Regions from separate parts of the Rahnella sp. EDr1-12 genome, predicted to be linked through region 3. Evidence: predicted binding sites of a transcription regulator. Region 3 holds the regulator's gene; each other region holds the start of a gene.
The links. The regulator LexA, encoded in region 3, represses DNA repair genes until DNA is damaged. The targets are predictions, from matches to a motif close to TNCTGTATGTACATACAGNA.
Positions count from the first base shown of each region.

Region 1: dinB (DNA polymerase IV) is a predicted target of LexA. The motif match lies at 4,506-4,525, and genes of this name have one in related genera.
Region 2: sulA (SOS-induced cell division inhibitor SulA) is a predicted target of LexA. The motif match lies at 4,747-4,766, and genes of this name have one in related genera.

Region 1 is NZ_JBLZNY010000002.1:905,510-912,685, forward strand. It holds gene frsA (esterase FrsA) at 1-889, opposite strand, end outside; gene gpt (xanthine phosphoribosyltransferase) at 1,091-1,549, opposite strand; gene ACO0U8_RS13485 (hypothetical protein) at 1,622-1,765, shown strand; gene pepD (beta-Ala-His dipeptidase) at 1,842-3,302, shown strand; gene dinB (DNA polymerase IV) at 3,433-4,491, opposite strand; gene dpaA (peptidoglycan meso-diaminopimelic acid protein amidase) at 4,773-5,498, shown strand; gene ACO0U8_RS13505 (class II glutamine amidotransferase) at 5,469-6,236, opposite strand; gene lpcA (D-sedoheptulose 7-phosphate isomerase) at 6,263-6,844, opposite strand; gene fadE (acyl-CoA dehydrogenase FadE) at 7,113-7,176, shown strand, end outside.
Region 2 is NZ_JBLZNY010000002.1:290,699-297,874, reverse strand. It holds gene fabA (bifunctional 3-hydroxydecanoyl-ACP dehydratase/trans-2-decenoyl-ACP isomerase) at 1-152, opposite strand, end outside; gene ACO0U8_RS10885 (AAA family ATPase) at 221-1,987, opposite strand; gene matP (macrodomain Ter protein MatP) at 2,197-2,655, shown strand; gene ompA (porin OmpA) at 2,787-3,863, opposite strand; gene sulA (SOS-induced cell division inhibitor SulA) at 4,220-4,726, opposite strand; gene ACO0U8_RS10865 (TfoX/Sxy family DNA transformation protein) at 4,839-5,582, shown strand; gene yccS (YccS family putative transporter) at 5,617-7,176, opposite strand, start outside.
Region 3 is NZ_JBLZNY010000001.1:2,027,453-2,034,628, forward strand. It holds gene ACO0U8_RS09310 (DUF5107 domain-containing protein) at 1-64, opposite strand, end outside; gene ACO0U8_RS09315 (ROK family transcriptional regulator) at 174-1,361, shown strand; gene zur (zinc uptake transcriptional repressor Zur) at 1,461-1,970, shown strand; gene ACO0U8_RS09325 (CsbD family protein) at 2,161-2,370, opposite strand; gene dinF (MATE family efflux transporter DinF) at 2,562-3,926, opposite strand; gene lexA (transcriptional repressor LexA) at 4,192-4,800, opposite strand; gene ACO0U8_RS09340 (diacylglycerol kinase) at 4,920-5,288, opposite strand; gene plsB (glycerol-3-phosphate 1-O-acyltransferase PlsB) at 5,429-7,176, shown strand, end outside.

The sequences.
Region 1 (7,176 bases), on a different contig from region 3:
TGGCCACCGCGCGCACGCGGCGCGGCTCGAGATAAGCCAGCCGCACGGCAACGTTGGCACCAAAGCGATAACCCAGCAGGCTGACACGACCGGCATCGACCCACGGCACATCTGACAGCTGCTGCAACACCTGCTGATGCAGGAAGCTGGTGTCCTGCGTCAGTTTCCACTTAGAGGAAAAACCGATCGACGGCATGTCGATGGTCAGCATTGCAATGCCCATCGGCGCAAGATACGTGCGGAACAGACGCTGATGGTCACTTTGCAACGTATCCAGACCGCCGCACACCATGACCGTCGGGAACGGCGCCTGCCCTTCGTTCGGCAGATGCAGAAAACCGGTGATCGGCGCCCCGCCGGGAATAGCAAAATCCAGCTCTTTTAACGTGTAAGGCGAATGTTCAGAAGATTTCTCGAACGCCTTGTTGGCGAGCGCTTCAGCCTGTTCGGCCAGCGTATCGCCTTTCAGATGCGGATAACCGGCAATGCTGTAAAGGTTAGCGGCGTTCAGCCAGTATTCGCTGGCGAGATCAGGATCCTGCTCTTCAGCGGCTTTTTTCTGCCAGATCATCGCCTGATTCGACCATTCATAAATCCAGTTGCCATTGCGATAGCCAATAACGGTATCCAGCAACAACGGATCGCTGTGCTCGGCTGTAGACACCGCAATGCGCGACAGCACTTCCTCCACTTCGAGCGGATCCACGCCGCGCCACATCCACATCAGACGGTTGATTGTCCGGTACCAGCAATTGACCGTATCCCCTTCCAGCGCGGAATGCATTGGCGGGTGGGTATTATGGTGATGAACGCGATGAACCAGCGTCGACGTTTCCGGGTATTTGAAGGAAGGTTTAAACAGCTTTTCCGTGAGATTGACTGGCGCCATGATGCATGATCCTCCGTTAGCAAGCAGTTGGTCGCCCGCAAGCCACCATTTCAGAACGGGATTATAACGTGTTAAAGGTGCGACAAGACAGGAGTGAGGTCAAGCAAGAGGGATTTCAAGGTAACCAAAGCAAAACGCCCGGCAATCAGCCAGGCGTTTAAAGCGCGCCCCACGCGCCGTAAGCGCGAAGGAAGACGAGTGTTATTTTCCGACCAGAGGAGGAACGAACACCACGCCCATATCCCACGGCTGCTCGATCCAGGTGTTCTGCGGGATGTCTACCACGTAGTCATCGACCAGCGGTGCGCCAGCCGGTTTGGCGAAGATCGTGATGAAATGCGCTTTCGGGTACATTTCGCGGATCGCTTTCGCGGTGCCGCCGGTATCAACCAGATCGTCGATCACGATGAAGCCTTCACCGTCGCCTTCTGCGCGTTTCAGCACCTGCATTTCGCGCTGATTATCATGGTCGTAGCTGGAGATACACACGGTATCCACATGGCGGATGCACAGCTCGCGAGCCAGCAACGCTGCAGGAACCAGGCCACCACGGCTGACTGCAATAATGCCTTTCCATTGTTCTGCCGGCAGCAGGCGTTTCGCCATTGTGCGGGCGTGGATTTGCAGCATGTCCCAGGTTACAACGTATTTTTCGCTCATAAAGGTGTCCCAGCCAGTGAATTGACGGCTTCTGAAATTTATTGGGGGGGAAAAAGGTTGCGCGAGATTATAGTGAGTCCGGCTCACAAAAACCAGCGATTATCTGGTTCCATCCGTCGCAACACCCCGGATTTTATCCCGGCGCACGCGCACAGCTTCGGATTAAGTGATATTCTGTCAGGCCACTCGCCACAACGTCTGGCGGGGATTATTTAACCCTAAACCTACAGCATCTCAATCAGTTCCCCTGCTAATGGAGCCTGACTGAGCTGACTGTCACAGGAGACTTATAGTGTCTGAACTGTCTCAGCTTTCGCCACAACCGTTGTGGGATATTTTTGCCAAAGTATGTTCGATTCCACACCCTTCTTATCATGAAGAAGCGCTGGCAAAACACATCGTTGAATGGGCACAGGAAAAAGGTATCCACGCTGAGCGTGATGAAGTGGGTAATATCTTGCTGCGCAAACCGGCCACCAAAGGCATGGAAAATCGCAAAGCGGTTGCCCTGCAGGCGCACCTCGACATGGTGCCGCAGAAGAACAACGATACCGTTCACGATTTCACTAAAGATCCCATTCAGCCGTTCATTGAAGACGGTTGGGTAAAAGCACGCGGCACGACGCTGGGTGCGGACAACGGCATCGGTCTGGCGTCTGCGCTGGCGGTTCTGGCGGATGAAAGCGTCGAACACGGCCCGCTGGAAGTGTTGCTGACCATGACCGAAGAAACGGGCATGGCGGGTGCATTTGGCCTGCAACCGGGCTGGTTACAGTCTGAAATCCTGATCAACACCGATTCAGAAACCGAAGGCGAAATCTACATGGGTTGCGCAGGCGGCATTGATTTTACCGCCACTCTGCCACTCAGCCGCGAAGCGGTACCTGCTGGTTTCACCACGCTGAAAGTGACGCTGAAAGGCCTGAAAGGCGGCCACTCCGGCGCTGATATCCATCTTGGCCTGGGCAATGCCAGCAAACTTCTGGCGCGTTTCCTGGCAGACAACGCCGACACACTGGGCCTGCGCCTGCTGGATTTCACCGGCGGTACGCTGCGCAACGCCATTCCGCGTGAAGCCATTGCAACGCTTTCTATCGCAACGGACAAAACCGATGCGCTGAAAGCGGCCGCAGAGGAATTCCTGGCGACGATTCAGTTTGAACTGTCCGCGGTTGAGAAGAAAATCGCACTGGTTGTTGAAGCGGCTGAAAGCAACGCGAAAGCACTGACTGCTGAAACTCAGGGCAAATTCCTCGCACTGCTGAATGCCACACCAAACGGTGTGATCCGCATGAGCGATGACGTGAAAGGCGTGGTTGAAACCTCCCTGAACGTCGGCGTTGTCACCATGAAAGACGATGAAGTGGCGATCAACAGCCTGATCCGTTCTCTTATCGACAGCGGTAAAGAGTACGTGGTCAGCATGCTGAACTCACTGAGCGCGCTGTCCGGCGCGAAAAGTCTGGCGAAAGGCAGCTACCCTGGCTGGAAACCCGAGCCAAGCTCGCCGGTGATGACGCTGGTGCGTGAAACCTACGAAACGCTGTTCAGCAAGACGCCAAACATCATGGTGATCCACGCCGGTCTGGAATGCGGTCTGTTCAAAAAACCGTACCCGGACATGGACATGGTTTCCATCGGGCCTACCATCACCGGGCCACACTCGCCGGATGAGCAGGTTGAAATTGAAAGCGTTGAGCTGTACTGGAAACTGCTGACCGCCCTGCTGAAAGCGATTCCTGAGCGCGGTTAATACCCGATCCCCGAAATCATCCGGGCTGTATCTGGGTGGCAACTGAGTAAATTCCCGGTCACATACACAAATATGTGACCGGCGTTTGCGAAGGCAGCCCACGCAGAGACAGCTTGAAGGATGACGGGGATCATTCCCAGGGAAGCAGAAGCTGCCGCTCTATCTGCGGATCCTGCAACGTCACATGCAATCCCACCAGCCTGACGCCCCGTCCGCCCCGCCGTTGTTCCCAGGCTTCCCGTGCGACTTTCAGTAAATCGTCTTTATTGAGTACCGGCCAGACGTGTTCCTGCGTGGTCTGCTGGAAATCATGGAATTTAAGTTTCACGCCCTGTCGGGCGATGCGCAGACTCGGGCTGACTTTGCTCAGGCGCGTATGTAATTCCGGGTACAACCGTTCGATCAGCGCCACGCACTCTTCCCAACTGTGAATATCTTCGGCCAGCGTGCGCTCGACGCCGACGGATTTACGCAGCCGCTCGGGGGAAATCTCACGTTCGTCAATGCCCTGACTGCGCTCCCACAGCACGCGGCCAAACTTTCCGAAACCTTTAAGCAAGGCTGCCAGATCATAGCGCTGCACGTCGCCACAGGTATTCAGGCCGTGCTCCTGCAAACGCTGTGCGGTGACTTTGCCGACGCCGGGGATTTTACTCAGCGGTAAATTTTGCAAAAACGCATCGACTTTATCCGGCGTAATCACAAACTGTCCGTTAGGTTTATTCAGATCAGAGGCTATTTTTGCCAGAAACTTAATGGGCGCGATACCCGCCGAGGCGGTCAGATTGATTTCATCGGAGATCGCCTGGCGGATTTGTGCAGCAATCAGCGTGGCGGATCCGTTGCACTGGGTGGCGTCGGAGACGTCGAGATAAGCTTCGTCCAGTGACAAGGGTTCAATCAGCGGAGTGTACCGCGCAAAGATTTCACGGATATGGTTTGAGGCTTCTTTATAAGCCTCCATTCTGCCGGGGATCACTTTCAGATGCGGACAGAGTTTCAGCGCCATACCGGTGGGCATCGCGCTGTGCACACCGAATTTACGCGCAGGATAATTGGCGGTGCTGATCACACCACGGCGATCGCGGCTGCCGCCGATGGCGATAGGAATGTCGCGCAGGGAAGGATCATCGCGCATCTCGACGGCCGCGAAAAAGCAGTCCATATCCACGTGAATGATTTTACGCATAGCCCTCCCCTGATAACTGTATAAGTATACAGTTAGCCGGTGCAATTTCAAACACAGAAAATGGCGGTAAATTTGGGTTAATTAATCACCAATAATGGCAAGCGCCAGTAATTAACAAACCGAAACTCATTATTCAATATTTGATGATTGCTAAAATATTAATCAGTATTAATATGGCAACGTTTCAGACAGGTTGTAGATAAGAAATCAATCAGTGGCGGTCTTAAAGATGGTTCCATCTGTAGACAAAACATCAGAATTATTACCAAGCAGGATTTAGAATGATCAGAATCGCGCTGTTCCTTGCGATGCTCCTCAGTTTGCCTTTATTTACAGCAAATTACGCCGTGGCCAGTGAACCTGTCCCGGTCAATGCTGCGCTTAAAAAGCAGTTGTTAGGCGCGCCAGTTTATATCCAGATTTTCAAACAAGAACGTAAACTCGAATTGTATGCCCAGCTCGACGGCGAATTTCGTCTGATCGGCAGCTATGGCATCTGCGATTTTTCCGGCGGTTTGGGGAATAAACGTCGTGAAGGCGATTTCAAAAGCCCGGAAGGTTTTTATAACGTGGATATCCACCACCTGAAACCTGACAGCCGCTTTTATCGTGCTATCAACATCGGCTTCCCGAACGCCTATGACATCTCACAGGGTTACTCAGGTAAGTACCTGATGATCCACGGTAACTGTAAATCCATTGGGTGTTATGCAATGACAGACGGTTACATGGATGAGATCTTCACCTATGTTCAGGCAGCGTTCCAGTTCGGGCAGCGTAATTTGCAAATCAGCATTTACCCGTTCCGTATGACCGATGCCAACATGACCGCGCACAAAAACTCAAGCTACATCAACTTCTGGCGTCAGCTTCAGCCTGGCTATGCGTACTTTGAGAAACACCATCAGGCGCCCAACGTGGTGGTGACTGACGGTAAATATGAAGTGCTCCAGCCGCTGTCTAATACCCCGCTCTCCTCACAGCTGGCGTTCACCCAGGTGAAATAACGCGAACTCGCCTGGGGCAATTTTGTTCCAGGTTTCGTTTGCGGTCAGCGGTTGCGTGGCAATCACGGTGACGACATCATCAGGTGTCGTCTGCTGCTGAAAATCAATTTCCACATCCTGATCCAACAACGTTGCCTTGCCAAACGGCGCGCGGCGCGTGATCCAGTGCAAATTTGTCGAACAATAGGCCATCACAAAATGCCCGTCCGACAGCAGCATATTAAACACCCCTTTTTCGCGTAACTCATTGGCCAGCGACGCAATATAGCGGAACACCGGCGGCCAGCTTGCCGGGCGACGCGGATAACGTTGAGTGAGTTTGTGCAGCAGCCAGCAAAAAGCGTATTCGCTGTCAGTCTGGCCTATCGGGCGCAGTGTGCCGGTATCGAGCTGGCGGTAACCGCGCAGCTGACCGTTGTGTGCGTAGGTCCAGTTGCGTCCCCACAGTTCCCGGGTAAACGGATGGGTATTTTCCAGCGCCACTTCGCCACGGTTTGCCTGACGAATATGGGAAATCACCGCGCAGGATTTGATCGGGTATTCCTGAACCAGGCGGGCGATGGGCGAATTAAAACTCGGCAGCGGATCTTTAAAAGTACGGCAGCCATTCCCCTCATAGAAGGTAATGCCCCAGCCGTCTTTATGCGGGCCAGTCCCGCCACCGCGCTGCACCAGTCCACTGAAACTAAAACAAATATCAGTTGGAACGTTAGCGCTCATCCCGAGCAATTCGCACATCACCAGCCTCCTTTACTGCAAAGGGCTTATGCCTTCGCCATCTCTTTTTCGATCAGAAGAATCAAAATGTGAATAACTTTAATGTGGATTTCCTGCACACGGTCAGCGAAGCCGAAGTGTGGAACGCGGATTTCCACGTCAGCAGATCCGTCCATCTTGCCGCCGTCTTTACCGGTCAGGGTAATGACTTTCATGCCTTTGGCACGCGCAGCGTCAATAGCTTTGATGACGTTTGCGGAATTCCCGGACGTGGAGATGCCCAGCAGCACATCGCCTTTCTGGCCAACCGCTTCCAGATAACGAGAGAAAATATACTCATAGCCGAAATCGTTACCCACGCAGGAAATGTGGCTGACGTCAGAAATCGCAATCGCCGGGTAGCCCGGACGGTTCTCACGGTAGCGGCCGGTCAGTTCTTCCGCAAAATGCATGGCATCGCAGTGGGAACCGCCGTTGCCGCAGGAAATCACTTTCCCGCCCGCTTTGAATGAATCCGCCAGCAGCACTGCTGCACGTTGAATAGACTCAATATTTGCCGGATCGCTGATGAATTTATTCAGCGTTTCAGCAGCTTCGTTCAGTTCAGTACGGATAATATCCTGGTACATAGCAGCCTCTTTTATGTCCATTTGCAGCCGTTGAAACACAGCCGATAGCAATAAAACTTTCCGCTGTGCAGTGTAACGGATCGGCGGATCGGCGAGAAGCAATGAAGCGGTAATGATTCCGATAGTTTCCATTTTTGACGCTTCGTGCGGCCGGATTGTGAGCTGTGTTGTAATTAGTATGTAAACACATTGATAAAGAAATGAGCATGAACTAAAACCATTGTATCCCTACAACAGGTCAGACCTCCTACTACTCAGGAGCATTACTATGATGGTTCTCAGCATTGTTGCATTTGTCGTTATCCTTGGTGCGCTGTTTTATCACCGCGTCA
Region 2 (7,176 bases), on a different contig from region 3:
CCATGGGTGCCGCCATCTTCTTGCATCTTGACGATGCGATCCATCATCAGCATGTTGCCTGACGGTAACGGAGGACCGCCTGCGCCGAAGAGTTCACTGCGGCCGGAAGCTATGAGGTCTTCTTTCGTATAGGAATCGCGTTTATCTACCATGTTCTATGTAAGCCTTATTTTAATGAAGGACGAAGATTAGCTTACAGCTGTAAGCTGAACAACTCCGATCAGCTGCGACTGAACCAGTTCAACCAACGAAGAGGCCAGGGATAACGCGGGCCACCTTGCGATGTTGCCAGCGCAATGCGCTGCTGAATCAACCCCAACAAACTCGGACGTTCTTCTTCAACTTCGCCTTCGTTTGAGTAAATCAGTCCGGTCAGGATAGGCAGCGCTTCGGCTGCGTTATCAACTGCCCATAAATGAAACTGGCCTTCGCGAACGGCGTCTATAACCTGCGGATGCAGGCACAAATTACGCACGTTGCTGGTGGGCAGAATGACCCCTTGTTTCCCGGTCAGACCACGGCGCTGACAAACTTCGAAGAAACCTTCGATTTTTTCATTTACGCCACCAATAGGTTGCACGTTCCCAAACTGATCAACAGAACCGGTCACAGCAATTTGCTGGTTGATCGGCTGCATTGAAAGCGCACTGACCAGTGCACAAAGTTCAGCCAGGGAGGCGCTGTCGCCGTCTACTTCTCCGTAAGATTGCTCAAACACAATAGACGCGGAGAAGGGCAGAGGCTGGTCGAGCTCCAGTTCAGAAATCAGAAAGGCCTGCATGATCATCATGCCTTTTGCATGAAGATTGCCGCCCAGTTCTGCTTTGCGCTCGACGTCAGTAAACTCACCGTCGCCGGTGTGTACGACACAACTAATACGTGAAGGTTCACCCAGTGCTCGCGGGTGGCCCGGATATTCAAGAACAGACAGCCCATTGATCTGCCCGACAACTTCGCCATCGGTTTCGATGAGAATTTGCCCAAGTTCGATTTCATCCTGCATGCGTTCTTGTAAATAACTCTCACGCCATGCGCGGGAACTGGTCGCAGCTTCAAATGCTTTCGCACTCAGCCATTCATCTTCATTGTAGAGGGCCGCTTCGCTAAGCTGCGTGTTCAGCCAGACCGGATCCAGAATCAGGCTACCTTGATCGGTGCTCTGGCGAATCGCTATCTTCAGGAACTCTGGCCATGCATCGGCGGCAAGACGCGGGACATCCAGCTCATCTGCCAGCGTATTGACGTAACCACACCAGGTTTCCATATCGCTGGTTTCAGTCAACGGCAGGTCGGCTTCAAATTCACCGTAGATGGAGGAATCCATCAGCTCAGGTTCCATGTCGCTGAGATCGCCAAGAGACAGGCGGTCACCCACCAGAATCAGGCGGATATCCAACGGCATTGGCGGAATGGTTGCCGGCAACGGGCGTGTTTCATCGGGAGAAACCCAGTGATATTGCCCTTCGGTAATCATCTGCTTGAGACGTAACCACATCAGAGGCTGCGCGAGCAGGCTGCGAATCGACAGAATCAGAACGCCACCGTTCAGATGATGGACCAATCCTGGTTCAAGCTGAATTTGGTCTTTATAGATCCGCACGCAGCCAAACAGCTGTTCCGGCTCAACCCACTCACGGTACTGACATGTATATTTGGCTGCAAAGGCATCTTCTGCCGATTTTGCCGCCAGCAGCGTCACTTTATTGCCTTCGATGTGATAGCGGTTACCGGCAATTTCTTGCGGCTCAGGGAGCAGTTCGCTGACCACATTCGAAATACGTGACAGATACTCACGGTTTTCCTGTGCTTTAAGGACCATAAAGCGGGGGCGCGAGCGGGGATGACAAAACAGCGTTAAACCATTTTCCAGCCGAGGCTGAGTTCCAGCGAAATCGACAGGGGCTAACTGGGCAGCCGTTGCAAAGATTGCCTCATAAGGCGCGGAGTCGGGCAGTAAAAGCTGCCAGTCAAGTCGGTTATTGGTCAATGTGTTAGCTGTTTTCTATAAAAAGGGAAAGTGCGATTATACAAGAATAAACACGGCTGCATACAATGAGAGTCACCCCCAAATCCGAGTTAACGCACATTGCTGAACGGGTGCGCAAAAAACAAACAAAGCGGCGGGTTTATTTGCAGTGAAAATTGAAATAAAACTGTTATGCTTAGTAAAGTTACGTGGTCACAGAAGAGTTCACGATGAAATATCAGCAACTGGAAAATCTCGAAAGCGGTTGGAAATGGAAGTATCTGGTGAAAAAACACCGGGAAGGTGAGCGGATCACCCGCCATTTAGAAAACAGCGCTGCGCATGAATCAGTGAATCAACTTCTTAGTCTGGAAAATGAACCGGTAAAGGTCATGGACTGGATTGCTAATAATATGAATCCGGCGCTGGAAAATCGTCTCAAGCAAACCATTCGCGCCCGTCGTAAACGCCATTTCAATGCTGAACATCAGCACACCCGTAAGAAGTCTATCGATCTGGAGTTTTTGGTCTGGCAGCGTCTTGCAGGGCTCGCACAACGTCGCGGGGCAACGTTGTCGGATACGATTATACAGTTGCTTGAAGATGCTGAACGTAAAGAGAAATATGCGAATCAGATGTCATCACTGAAGGAAGATTTACAGCAAATTCTGGGTAAACAAGATAGCTGACTTGTCGCTATATCCTTTCTGATTAGCAACGTTATCTGTTCCGGTTTGGCTTCTGATTTTTAAATCAGGACATAAAAAAACCCCGCCGAGGCGGGGTTTTTAGTATCTGTAGCAAAAGCTAAAGAGTGTTATTAAGCCTGTGGCTGAGTAACAGTATCTTTGTAGCCTTTAACTTCGATTTCTACACGACGGTCTGGTGCCAGGCAGTCGATCAGAGCAGCACGACCTTTAACGGAGTCACAGGTAGAACCAGTAACTGGGTTAGATTTACCTTGGCCTTGTGCAGAGATCTTGTTAGCAGGGATACCTTTAGATACCAGGTAATCTACTACGCTCTGTGCACGTTGCTCAGACAGTTTCTGGTTGTATTGTTCTGAACCGATACGGTCGGTGTAACCCAGAACGATAACAGAACCGTCTTTAGGATCGATTGAGCTCAACTGGCTGTACAGTTGATCCAGAGCTTGTTGGCCTTCTGGTTTCAGGGTCGATTTGTTGAAGTTGAAGAGAACGTCAGATTTCAGAGTGAATTTCTTAGTCTCTACAACTGGAGCTGGAGCTGGTGCTGGAGCAACAACTGGAGCAGCTGCTTCATCTTGACCGAAACGGTAAGAAACACCCACAGACAGCATGCCGTTATCAGGACGTGCGCCAACTGTAGCTGCGTCACCGATGTTGTTAACCCACTGGTAATCCAGACGGGTAGCCCAGTTTTTGGTTACTGCGTATTCAACACCAACGGCTGCCAGTGGAGAAACACCGGTGTCGTGGTCGCTGATGCGGCCAGCAGCGCCATTGTTGAAGTTACCTTTTGAATCTGCACGCCAAACCATACCACCCAGACGGGTGTACAGGTCCAGATCGTCAGTCAGTGGGTAGCTCAATTTAGCAGCCAGCTGAACGCCTTGTGCTTTGAACGCGCCGTTGTTTACGCTGCCTTTAGAAGGCATGCGACCAAGCCAGTCATATCCCATTTCAAAGCCCAGGTATTGGTTCGCTTGGTAACCCAAGAACGCACCTGCACCCAGTTGGCTTTCGTGGGTAGGGCCGTTGCCGATACCTTCGTAAGCATTTGCGAAACCAGTGTCATGGTATTGGGACCAGCCCAATTTACCACCGGTATACCAGGTGTTATCTTTAGGGGCGGCTTGCGCTACGGTAGCGAAACCTGCCAGTGCCACTGCTAATGCGATAGCTGTCTTTTTCATTTTTGCGCCTCGTTATCATCCAAATAGGCAATTGAGCTTTAAGCTGTAAGCCCTTGGTTAAAATCCTTGCGCCAAGGTTATTGCGTCAATTAAGAACTTGCCACTTTACGTTGGCATTATAGAGCAACCTTGGCGTTGTAAAGTCTACAACGTGGCGCGAAACTTACAAGCTTGAAGTGTTAACGCTGTGGAAAAAAAGGGAAAAATGTACACATTTCTTAACGTGTTTGACCTTTTGTTGACAAAACTTGGAGGATATCTGCGTCAGGAATGCCCATTTTTACTGGCTTTGGGGCCAGTTCCAGCACAAATCACTAAGTTCCGCATTATTTTCATCGGAACATTCCTAATTTGAACTAATGATATACAAATGAGTGAATTTTTACGGTTGAGTGATGTCCATTGGCTGAACTCTGCTCATTTGTCGGCTTCATCACGAACCCGTAAGCCTCCCCCTGACGGGCTGCAATTTGCAGTCTTTCCCTCTCAAGATCGTTCAATTCAGGTAGCCAACCTAATACCACACTGTAATTTCCGGTCTGTAATGCCTTCTCCATCGCGTCCACCGTCGACATCGCGGTGATCTGATTTACCTGCACCATCTTATCTACAGGCAAACCCGATTCTGATAACCAGATACGGCTCAATTTTTGCTGCGGCGTGAGCCATAACAACCAGCGGGATTGCGTGCCGAGATGTTGAAGCAGAGGCAGTAACAGTTGGGCAAACGCCGGTTGGCTCGCACTATAGACGAACTCAGTGATCAGACCATTATTCAGAGACGCAGACGTATTTACCTGTTGATGATCTACCGGCAAAGCAAGCTGACTAAAATGATGATTTGCATGGTGTTGAGTTCGCATAGTGATGTACCCCAGTAAGTTACTGTATGAATGTACAGTACTCTGGCGGTGCACAAAGATCAACCCAATTTTTCCAAGATATCTCGCAAATTTTGAAGGTAACTGACTGCAAATGCATTTTGTATTTGGCGCAGTGCTCCACATTGCGTATTTTGATTTTAGCTGTTTAGCTAACCCAGAAATGGTTCTATGGAATGATTATGAAAAGGATAACGCAATGATAAGCCAGTCAAAAAAACGGATTCTTCAATGTACGGAACTCTTTGCCTCATTGGGCAACATACGTGCACGCTCGCAGTTCGGCGGGTACAGTTTATCGGCTGACCGCGTGATGTTTGCTCTTGTGTCCGACGGCGAGTTGTACCTGCGCGCCAGTGATGAAACTGAGCAATATTTTTGCGAGCTAGGAATGGAAAGGCTGATTTATCGTAAACGCGGAATGCCCGTTTTTCTTCGTTATTTCAAAGTGAGCAAAGCTCAGTGGGAGAAACCCAGAAAACTGCGCCAGATGGCCATGCTTTCTCTCACAGGGATGCAGCATGATATCAATAAACGTAAAAAAAACGAGGCAGGGCGGTTAAAAGATCTCCCCAATTTGACGCTGGCGCTGGAAAAATTACTCTGGGAGGTGGGTATTGAAAATTCGGGCGATCTTAAATCGCTGGGATCATGTCTGACGTACAAAAAGCTCTGTACCGTGAAAAAAGATTTGGGTATTAACATATTAATGGCGCTGGAAGGGGCAATTCTTGGATTTCATGAGGCTGCTCTGCCGATGTCATCCCGTGAGTCGTTAATTCAATGGTACAGGCATCAGCAAGAGCAATCGGAACACCCACTCCAGGATCCACATTAATGGGACTGGAGTGAATGCCCGGAGGTTAACGGTATCAGGAGTGATGCTGTTCCGGCGAAATCTTGTTATTCAGGCTGGTGAGCTCAGGTAAATGAGCCACCAGCAATCCGATTTGCTGCAGTACAAGTTGCTCTTTACTGTCTGATTCTGTCGTACGCATCTGAATCCGCGAGGTCAGGTGATCAAGTGCGCGCTGTACCCGGGCTGTCTCGGTTGTCATATGATTCAGGGCGCCATCCACGCAGCATGCAGCATCATCCAGTAAGCGCAACGTTTCGGCATCCTGGAGTTTTTCGCGGTGGGCACCCAACGCTGAAATATAACTGAGCATAGTGTGATTGAGGCACAGCAGGCGAAAGGCTGCCTCAAGCGTCGCCGTCTCATTGTTTTTCTCCGAGCTCATATTGGAGACAACGGACGCCAGTTCAGCATCGCAGTTATGCGCATCACGTCGCGCAAGGCGATAATCAAGACTGTTGTCCTTGCCCTGATGATATTGCACCAGAATGGCATCAAGATAACGGCAGTTGGCCTGAAAGGTTTTACTGACTACCCGGTCAATCTGGCGGAATTTCCAGTCAGGCCAGATAAATGTCACGGCGGCCCAGGCAATGGCGCAGCCAATGAGCGTATCAATAATCCTCGGGATTGCCACTTCGAACCCTTCGCCCAGCAAATTGAAGCACAGCAAGACCAGCAAGGTGATAAACATGGTGGCCTGGGCGTATTGCACGGTGCGAAACGCGAAGAACAGCAACCCGCTGATTACGATCAGGATCATCTGACCATCCACTGAGGGAACGAAATACAGAATGGGTATGCCCAGCGCGATACCGGCCAGGGTCCCGATAATCCTCAGCGCTAACCGCCGGCGCGTTGCGCTGTAGTTAGGCTGGCATACGAACAGACTGGTCAGCAAAATCCAGTAACCGTGATTCAGCCCGCTGACCTGGATAAATACATATCCGACAAATAGCACGACGGACATGCGGATTGCGTGGCGGAATAATACCGATTGCGGCGTGAAGTGACGTGAGATCCGCAGCCAGATATCATCCAGGCCGGTGAGGCGGTCTTCAACAAACGGGCTTTTCCCGGCCTGATTTTCCGGCAACGATTGCTCGGATTCAATATTCGCCAGCTGCGCATCGATCGCATGCAGATTGCGCAAAAGGTGGCGCAACGCCTGCAACATCTCCCGGTGTTCCCCCTGAGTTTCCAGACGCTTAAGTGCCTCTTCAAGCCGTGCAAAGGCGCGTTCAAACTGGCTGTTATGCGTATAGGGTTGCCGATAAAGAATGCACTGAGAAAGCTGTAAACAGGCACGCGCCTGCATACTCATCAGGCGCTGGAAGCGGAATAAAATGTCGCTGTGATGGAACTGTTCACTGAGTTTCAGGTATTTCACGTGAGAGGAACTGGCCCGTTCGTGAATATCCTGTACGACAAAGTAGTAGTGCAGGGTGCGTCGCGTTCCTTTCTGACCCCGGTCGCCTTTAAGCCGGGTCTGCAGCGTATTCTTGGTCTGATTGAGCGTCGCAACCAGCTGACCGTTGGCCATTGCCAGTTCCACCAGTTGCTGATTGTTATCTTC
Region 3 (7,176 bases):
GCTTTCCTGTCAGCCAGGTCGGGAGTTCGACCGCTTCCTGCCAGACTTTTACTGCTGTGCTCATGATTTCCCCTCAGTACGCCAGTCTGAAATATCAATTCCGGGATTCTACGCAGCGTACCGGGGCGGGGAATTTGCTACGGTCACGCAATTCAGTAAACGGGGTTAAGTAAATGTCCGAGGTCGGGTTGAATAATCTGCGGCTGCGCCAGTTCAATAAACAGGTGCTGATGACGCTGCTTTACCGTGAGAAAAATGCCAGTAAATCCACGCTGGCCAGGCTTTCCCGTCTGTCGATCCCGGCGGTCAGCAAGATCCTCGACGATCTGCAACGTGACGGATTGATCATCCACAGTCCGGTGAATTTACACACGCGCGGGCTGGGTGGCGGCAGTTATCAGATAGCCACTGACGGCAGCGCCGTGCTGTGCCTGAATATCACGCCTTACCGCATCGAAAGTATTCTGGTCAGCAGGCTGGTTTTGCCGCTGAGTGGATATCAGATGACGGAAATTTCAGTCAAAACGCCGGATGCGCTGCTGGCGCAAATCGAAGCCTGCTTTCATCAGTACCGGAAAAACTATCCCGGCCTGAAAATCCGGCTGGCGCTGGCGATCCACGGTCAGGTCAATCCGACCACCGGCGTGTCACAGCGGATGCCGCAGGCGCCCTGGACCGGTGAAATTGAGATTAAATATCTGCTGGAAGAAAAGCTGCAAACCGACATCCTGATGGATAACGATTGCATCATGCTGGCGCTGGCGGAGAAATGGCAAAATACTAATAATCATCAGGATTTTTGCGTGATCAATGTCGATTACGGCATTGGTTCCTCTTTCGTAATCAACGACAAAATCTATCGCGGCAATCTGTTTGGCAGCGGACAGATTGGGCATACCATCGTTGATCCTCACGGCGACCGTTGCGCCTGCGGGCGGTATGGTTGCCTCGAAACACTGGCGTCATTGTCGGCATTAAAGAAAAAAGCACGTCTGCTCGAGCCTGCGGACTCTTTCACCCGCACGCCCTCAACGCAGGAACTGATCGACCGCTATCATCAGGGCGAAAGCGCCATTTGCGAACAGGTGATGGAAGGCGCCCGCGCACTGGGATTGAGCCTGTATAACTTCCTCAACATTCTGAATATCAATCACATTTATCTTTATGGTCGCAGTTGCGGTTTTGGCGATGCCTGGCTGAAAACCGTCTGCGCACAAAGCGGCCTCAATCCTTTTGACCGTACCGATCATGTCAAAACTCAGGCGACGCATATTGCACCGGGCACGCTGAGCCGGGAGCAGCAAATTATGGGCATTGGCTATCTGTATGTGGAAAAGGCACTGGACGCGATGGCGGGCTGAACGGCGCATAATTCGTCGATTTGGCCGAAGCATGATAAAATCAAAGATGGCCGCATGATGTGGCTTATCGACCCCCATCTGCGCTCAGAGAACGTTGCTATGACCCTGAATAATCCGGAAAAATTACTTTCACAAGCTGAAGAACTTTGCCAGCAGCGCAATGTTCGCCTTACCCCGCAGCGGCTGGAAGTACTGCGTCTGATGGCGCAACAACCCGGTGCGATCAGCGCCTATGATTTACTGGATCTGTTGCGTGTCAGCGAGCCACAGGCTAAACCGCCCACCGTTTACCGGGCGCTGGATTTCCTGCTGGAACAGGGCTTTATTCATCGGGTCGAGTCAGCCAACAGTTATGTGCTGTGCCACCATTTCGAAGAGCCGAGCCACACCTCTGCGCTGTTTATCTGCGATCGCTGCGGGCTGGTAACAGAAAAAACCACTGACGGCATCGAAGAACGCTTAGCGAAACTGGCACTGGATTCGGGTTTTGAACTGCGTCATTCCGTGGTCGAAGCGCATGGCTTGTGCGGCGACTGCAAGGTCGTTGAAACCTGCGAGAGCCACGATCACTGCGATCACGATCATTCAATTGTGGTGAAGAAACGCTGATGGGTCGGGTTTAAAGCGGAGTTTATAGCGGAAGGTCATTAGCGGGTGAAATGTTCGGGTAATGGACGTTTTGCACAAGTTTATACAGTGAAGCAGTTGGGTACATCCGTGTACCCGTATCCTGAAGCGTTCCGGGTAGGAGCAGCTAAATCTCAGGATACGTCACTGACACGCGAGGGGGAGTCGCGCTTTACCAGTGATATTTGTTGCTTGATTCCCAATCTTTGAGCTCTTTTTCGGCCTGATCTTTCTGATAGCCGTAACGCTCCTGAATCTTCCCTACCAGCTGATCGCGTTTACCTTCAACGACAGTCAGGTCATCATCGGTCAGCTTGCCCCATTTTTCTTTTACTTTGCCTTTAAACTGCTTCCAGTTACCGTCGGCTTGGTCCTTATTCATAAAATATCTCCTGTTACCTTAGGGTTGTGGAGCTGCGGATTACCGCTGCAGCTCGGGCTTAACACTTTAAAGGTTAGTAGAGAATTTCGATTTATCCTGCCATCGGAGGGATAAAAACCATTATTAGGATTATTCCAAAGCACGATATAACGGCAACCCGCGATTACCCACCGTTTGAAAAGCCCGCTAATTCAGTGAACTGACGATGAAAACCAGCTGTCGCGCTGCCAGTAGCGGTGCCATATCCAGCCCAGTGCAATACCACGTAATCCGAGGAACACCGTCAGCGCCAGCCAAAGCGCGTGGTTACCCAATATTGGCAAAGTGAACAGCGTCAGCCCGTACCCCAGCGCGGCAACCGCCATACTGTTACGCATATCCCTTCCGCGCGTGGCGCCGATAAACATCCCGTCGAGCAGATAACACCACACCGCCACCAGCGGCAGAACAATCTGCCAGCCAAGATAACGATCGGCCAGCTGGCGCAGCTCCGGTAACGACGTCAGCGCATTGATAATCTGTTCACCGGTCAGCGCGTATATCAGTGCAAATGCCAGAGCGACCAGCCCGGCCTGACGGCATGCGGCACGCCAGACATTGAGCAATTTTTCGCGATTGCGGGCGCCAAACGCCTCACCTGAATGGGCTTCAATGGCGTAAGCAAAACCGTCGAGCGCAAAAGCGGTGAAGGTCAGAAGATTCATCAACACGGCATTGACCGCCACAATATGGCTGCCCAGACGCGCCCCCAGAATGGTCAGTGAGGCAAAGCAAAGTTGAAGAAGCAGTGAGCGCAGCATAATGTCGCGGTTAAGACTTAACAGCCGCCGCAGATCACCGCGCCAGGCAGAGGTTAACAGCGCAGGGCTGATGCCCCGGCGCTGCATCACGCGCCAGACCAAAAACAATCCGATAAACAGCGTAAAATATTCTGAGCAGGCCGTGGCCGTGGCGGCACCACGGACATTCCAGCCAAGCCCTATCACCAGCCAAAGATCCAACACGATGTTCAGCAGATTACCGGCAATCAGCAGCATTACCGGCCCGCGCACGTACTGGATACCAAGCAGCCAGCCCAAAATCACCAGATTTGCCAGAGACGCAGGGGCGCTGTACCAGCGGATCTCCAGAAAAAGCCGCGCCTGTTCAAGCACAGACTGGCTCCCGCCGACGATGTGAAAAGCGCCTTCCATCAGAGGGTGGCGGAAAAGCAAGATCACCACACCGGCGAGCACGGCCAGAAGAAAGGGTTGTACGAACGCGCGGGCCAGCAACAGGTTGTCTTGCGCTCCGAGCGCCTGAGCGGTCATACCGGTGGTACTCATGCGCAGAAAGAGCAGCATCATAAACAGGAAGGTGGTGATCATCGAACCGACCGCAACGCCGCCAAGATAGTCGGGGCTGTCGAGATGACCGATCACTGCCGTATCCACTAACCCCAGCAACGGCACGGTGATATTGGAAAAAATCATCGGTAGCGCGAGCATCCAGAGGGCTTTATCGGTCGGGCTCAAAAAGGTGTGTTTTAGCTTTTGAAGAAGGGAATGTTGTTGCATAGAGAATCTCATGCCGGAGGTTCGGGATATGCCTGTAAATGACATCGCCCCGAGAGGGGCGACGAGATGAAACGTTAAAGCTTAGCGGTATGTCAGAGGCGGCTCACGACCCGCAAATCAAAAACATGACCCTTTGGATCAACAATTTGACCCAGTCATTCGAGTTACATCAAGGCGGCAACTGAACGAACGTCGGGGGCATACACAAGTATGTGACCAGGGTTCGCGAAGGCAGCCAACACAGAGATAGCCCGAAGTACGAAGGTTAAATCCAGTCGCCGTTGCGAATAACGCCTACGGCCAACCCTTCAATACTGAAATTCTGCTCACGTAAATCCACCACGATAGGCTGGAACTCGCTGTTTTCCGGCAATAACTGCACCACGCTGCCCTGTTTTTTCAGGCGTTTCACGGTGACTTCATCATCAATACGGGCTACGACAACCTGACCATTACGCACGTCCTGCGTTTTATGAACAGCCAGTAAATCGCCGTCGAGGATACCGATATCACGCATCGACATACCGCTGACACGCAGCAGGAAATCGGCGCTCGGCTTAAACATCGCCGGATCAACCTGATAATGCCCTTCGATATGTTGCTGAGCGAGCAGAGGTTCACCGGCGGCAACGCGGCCGATCAGCGGTAAACCTTCTTCTTCTTCCATCAGCAGACGAATACCGCGTGACGCGCCGGAAACAATCTCGATCACGCCTTTACGTGCCAGCGCTTTCAGATGTTCTTCCGCAGCATTCGGGGAACGGAACCCAAGACGAGCGGCAATCTCCGCGCGGGTTGGTGGCATACCCGTGGTGGAGATATGATCGCGAATCAGGTCATAGACCTCTTGTTGTCTGGTCGTTAAAGCTTTCATTCCGCCCCCTGGTTGTTTATACAGTCTAGCTGTGAGTATATACAGCTAAACGGGCAATGAAAACCTAAGATTGAATAAAAACAGTGCATAAGCACGATTACTGGAAGACAGATTCCAAATCAGAACCATCGCGGCCAAAAGATGCTGACCCAGACAAAAATCGCCAATATGATGGTGAGCAGTACGGCAGCCGAGCCAATATCTTTTGCACGGCCAGAAAGAACGTGGAACTCAGGTCCGATGCGGTCAATCGCACATTCCACGGCGCTGTTGAGCAGTTCGACCACGCAAACCAGCACCACTGAGCCTATGAGTAAGATGCGTTCAATGCTGCTGACATCGAACCAGAAAGAGAGAAAAATTAACGGGATAGCAGCGCTGGCTTCCTGACGAAAGGCAGCTTCATTCTGCCATGCCGCTTTCAGCCCTTTCCATGAGTAACCGGCTGCTTTATAAATTCGGGTAAATCCAGTGACTTGGTTCGCCATTCTGTTACTGATCCTTGAGGGGTTGTCCTTCGGGTGTTTGATGCATTTTAGCGGTTTAATGGTATCTCATCACCACAGATCTCATTTGAGCTTTCTGGTATCCTTGCGGCGAAATGGCTAACAAGAGGCTTCACGTTTTTATGTCAGGTTGGCGTAGACTTTATTACACATTATTGAATTTACCGCTTTCGATGCTGGTAAAGAGCAAAGTCATACCTACAGATCCGGTTACCGAGTTGCACTTAGACCCGACGCGCCCGATCCTGTACGTATTACCTTATAACTCCAAAGCAGATTTGCTGACCCTGCGTGCGCAGTGTCTCGCCCAGAATTTGCCCGATCCCCTGATCCCGCTGGATATCGACGGAACGCTGCTGCCAAGCCACGTGTTTATCGCGGAAGGCCCGCGCGTGTTCTCGTATTACACGCCGAAGCAGGAATCCGTAAAGCTGTTCCATGACTATCTGGACCTGCACCGCAATAACCCGGAATTAGACATTCAGATGTTGCCGGTGTCGGTGATGTTCGGTCGGGCACCAGGCCGTGAAGGTCAGGACACGCCGCATCTGCGCGTGCTGAACGGGATCCAGAAATTCTTCGCCGTATTGTGGCTGGGCCGCGACAGTTTTGTCCGTTTCTCCAATACCGTTTCGTTGCGCTACATGGCGACCGAGCACGGGACGGATAAAACCATCGCGCAGAAACTGGCCCGCGTAGCGCGTATGCACTTCTCCCGTCTGCGTCTGGCGGCCGTCGGTCCTCGTCTTCCTGCCCGTCAGGATTTGTTCAATAAGCTGCTGGCCTCTAAAGCCATCGAAAAAGCGATTGAAGACGAAGCGCGCAGCAAGAAAATTTCTCATGAAAAAGCCCAGCAAAACGCTATCGCACTGATGGAGGAAATTGCCGCAAACTTCTCTTATGAAGCCGTGCGCCTTTCTGACCGCGTGCTGAGCTGGACGTGGAACCGCCTGTATAAGGGCATCAACGTCAACAATGCCGAGCGCGTACGCCAGTTAGCGCAAGACGGACAGGAAATCGTGTATGTGCCCTGCCACCGCAGCCACATGGATTACCTGCTGTTGTCTTACGTGCTTTATCACCAGGGGCTGGTGCCACCGCACATTGCTGCCGGTATCAACCTGAATTTCTGGCCAGCCGGCCCGATTTTCCGCCGTCTGGGCGCGTTCTTCATTCGCCGTACCTTTAAAGGCAACAAACTGTATTCGACCGTTTTCCGCGAATATCTGGGCGAACTGTTCAGCCGCGGTTATTCAGTCGAATATTTTGTGGAAGGGGGCCGTTCACGCACCGGACGCCTGCTGGAGCCAAAAACAGGTACGCTGGCAATGACCATTCAGGCCATGCTGCGCGGCGGTTCACGTCCGATTACGCTGGTGCCGATTTACATCGGTTACGAGCACGTGATGGAAGTGGGCACTTACGCCAAAGAGTTGCGCGGCGCGACCAAAGAAAAAGAGAGCCTGACCCAGATGCTCAATGGCCTGCGTAAACTGCGCAACCTCGGCCAGGGTTATGTGAACTTCGGCGAGCCGCTGCATCTGACCACTTATCTGAACCAGAACGTACCAACCTGGCGTGAAGCGATCGACCCTATTGAAGCGCAACGTCCGAGCTGGCTGACGCCAACGGTGCAGGATCTGGCTGAGCAGATTATGGTGCGTATCAACAACTCAGCGGCGGCTAACGCCATGAACCTGTGTTGCACCGCGCTGCTGGCATCGCGTCAGCGCTCACTGACCCGCGAACAGCTGACCGAACAGATCGACTGTTATCTGCAATTGCTGCGCAATGTGCCGTATAACGCGGATTCGACCGTGCCTGATCTGACCGCTAATCAGTTGCTCGATCACGCGCTGAACATGAACAA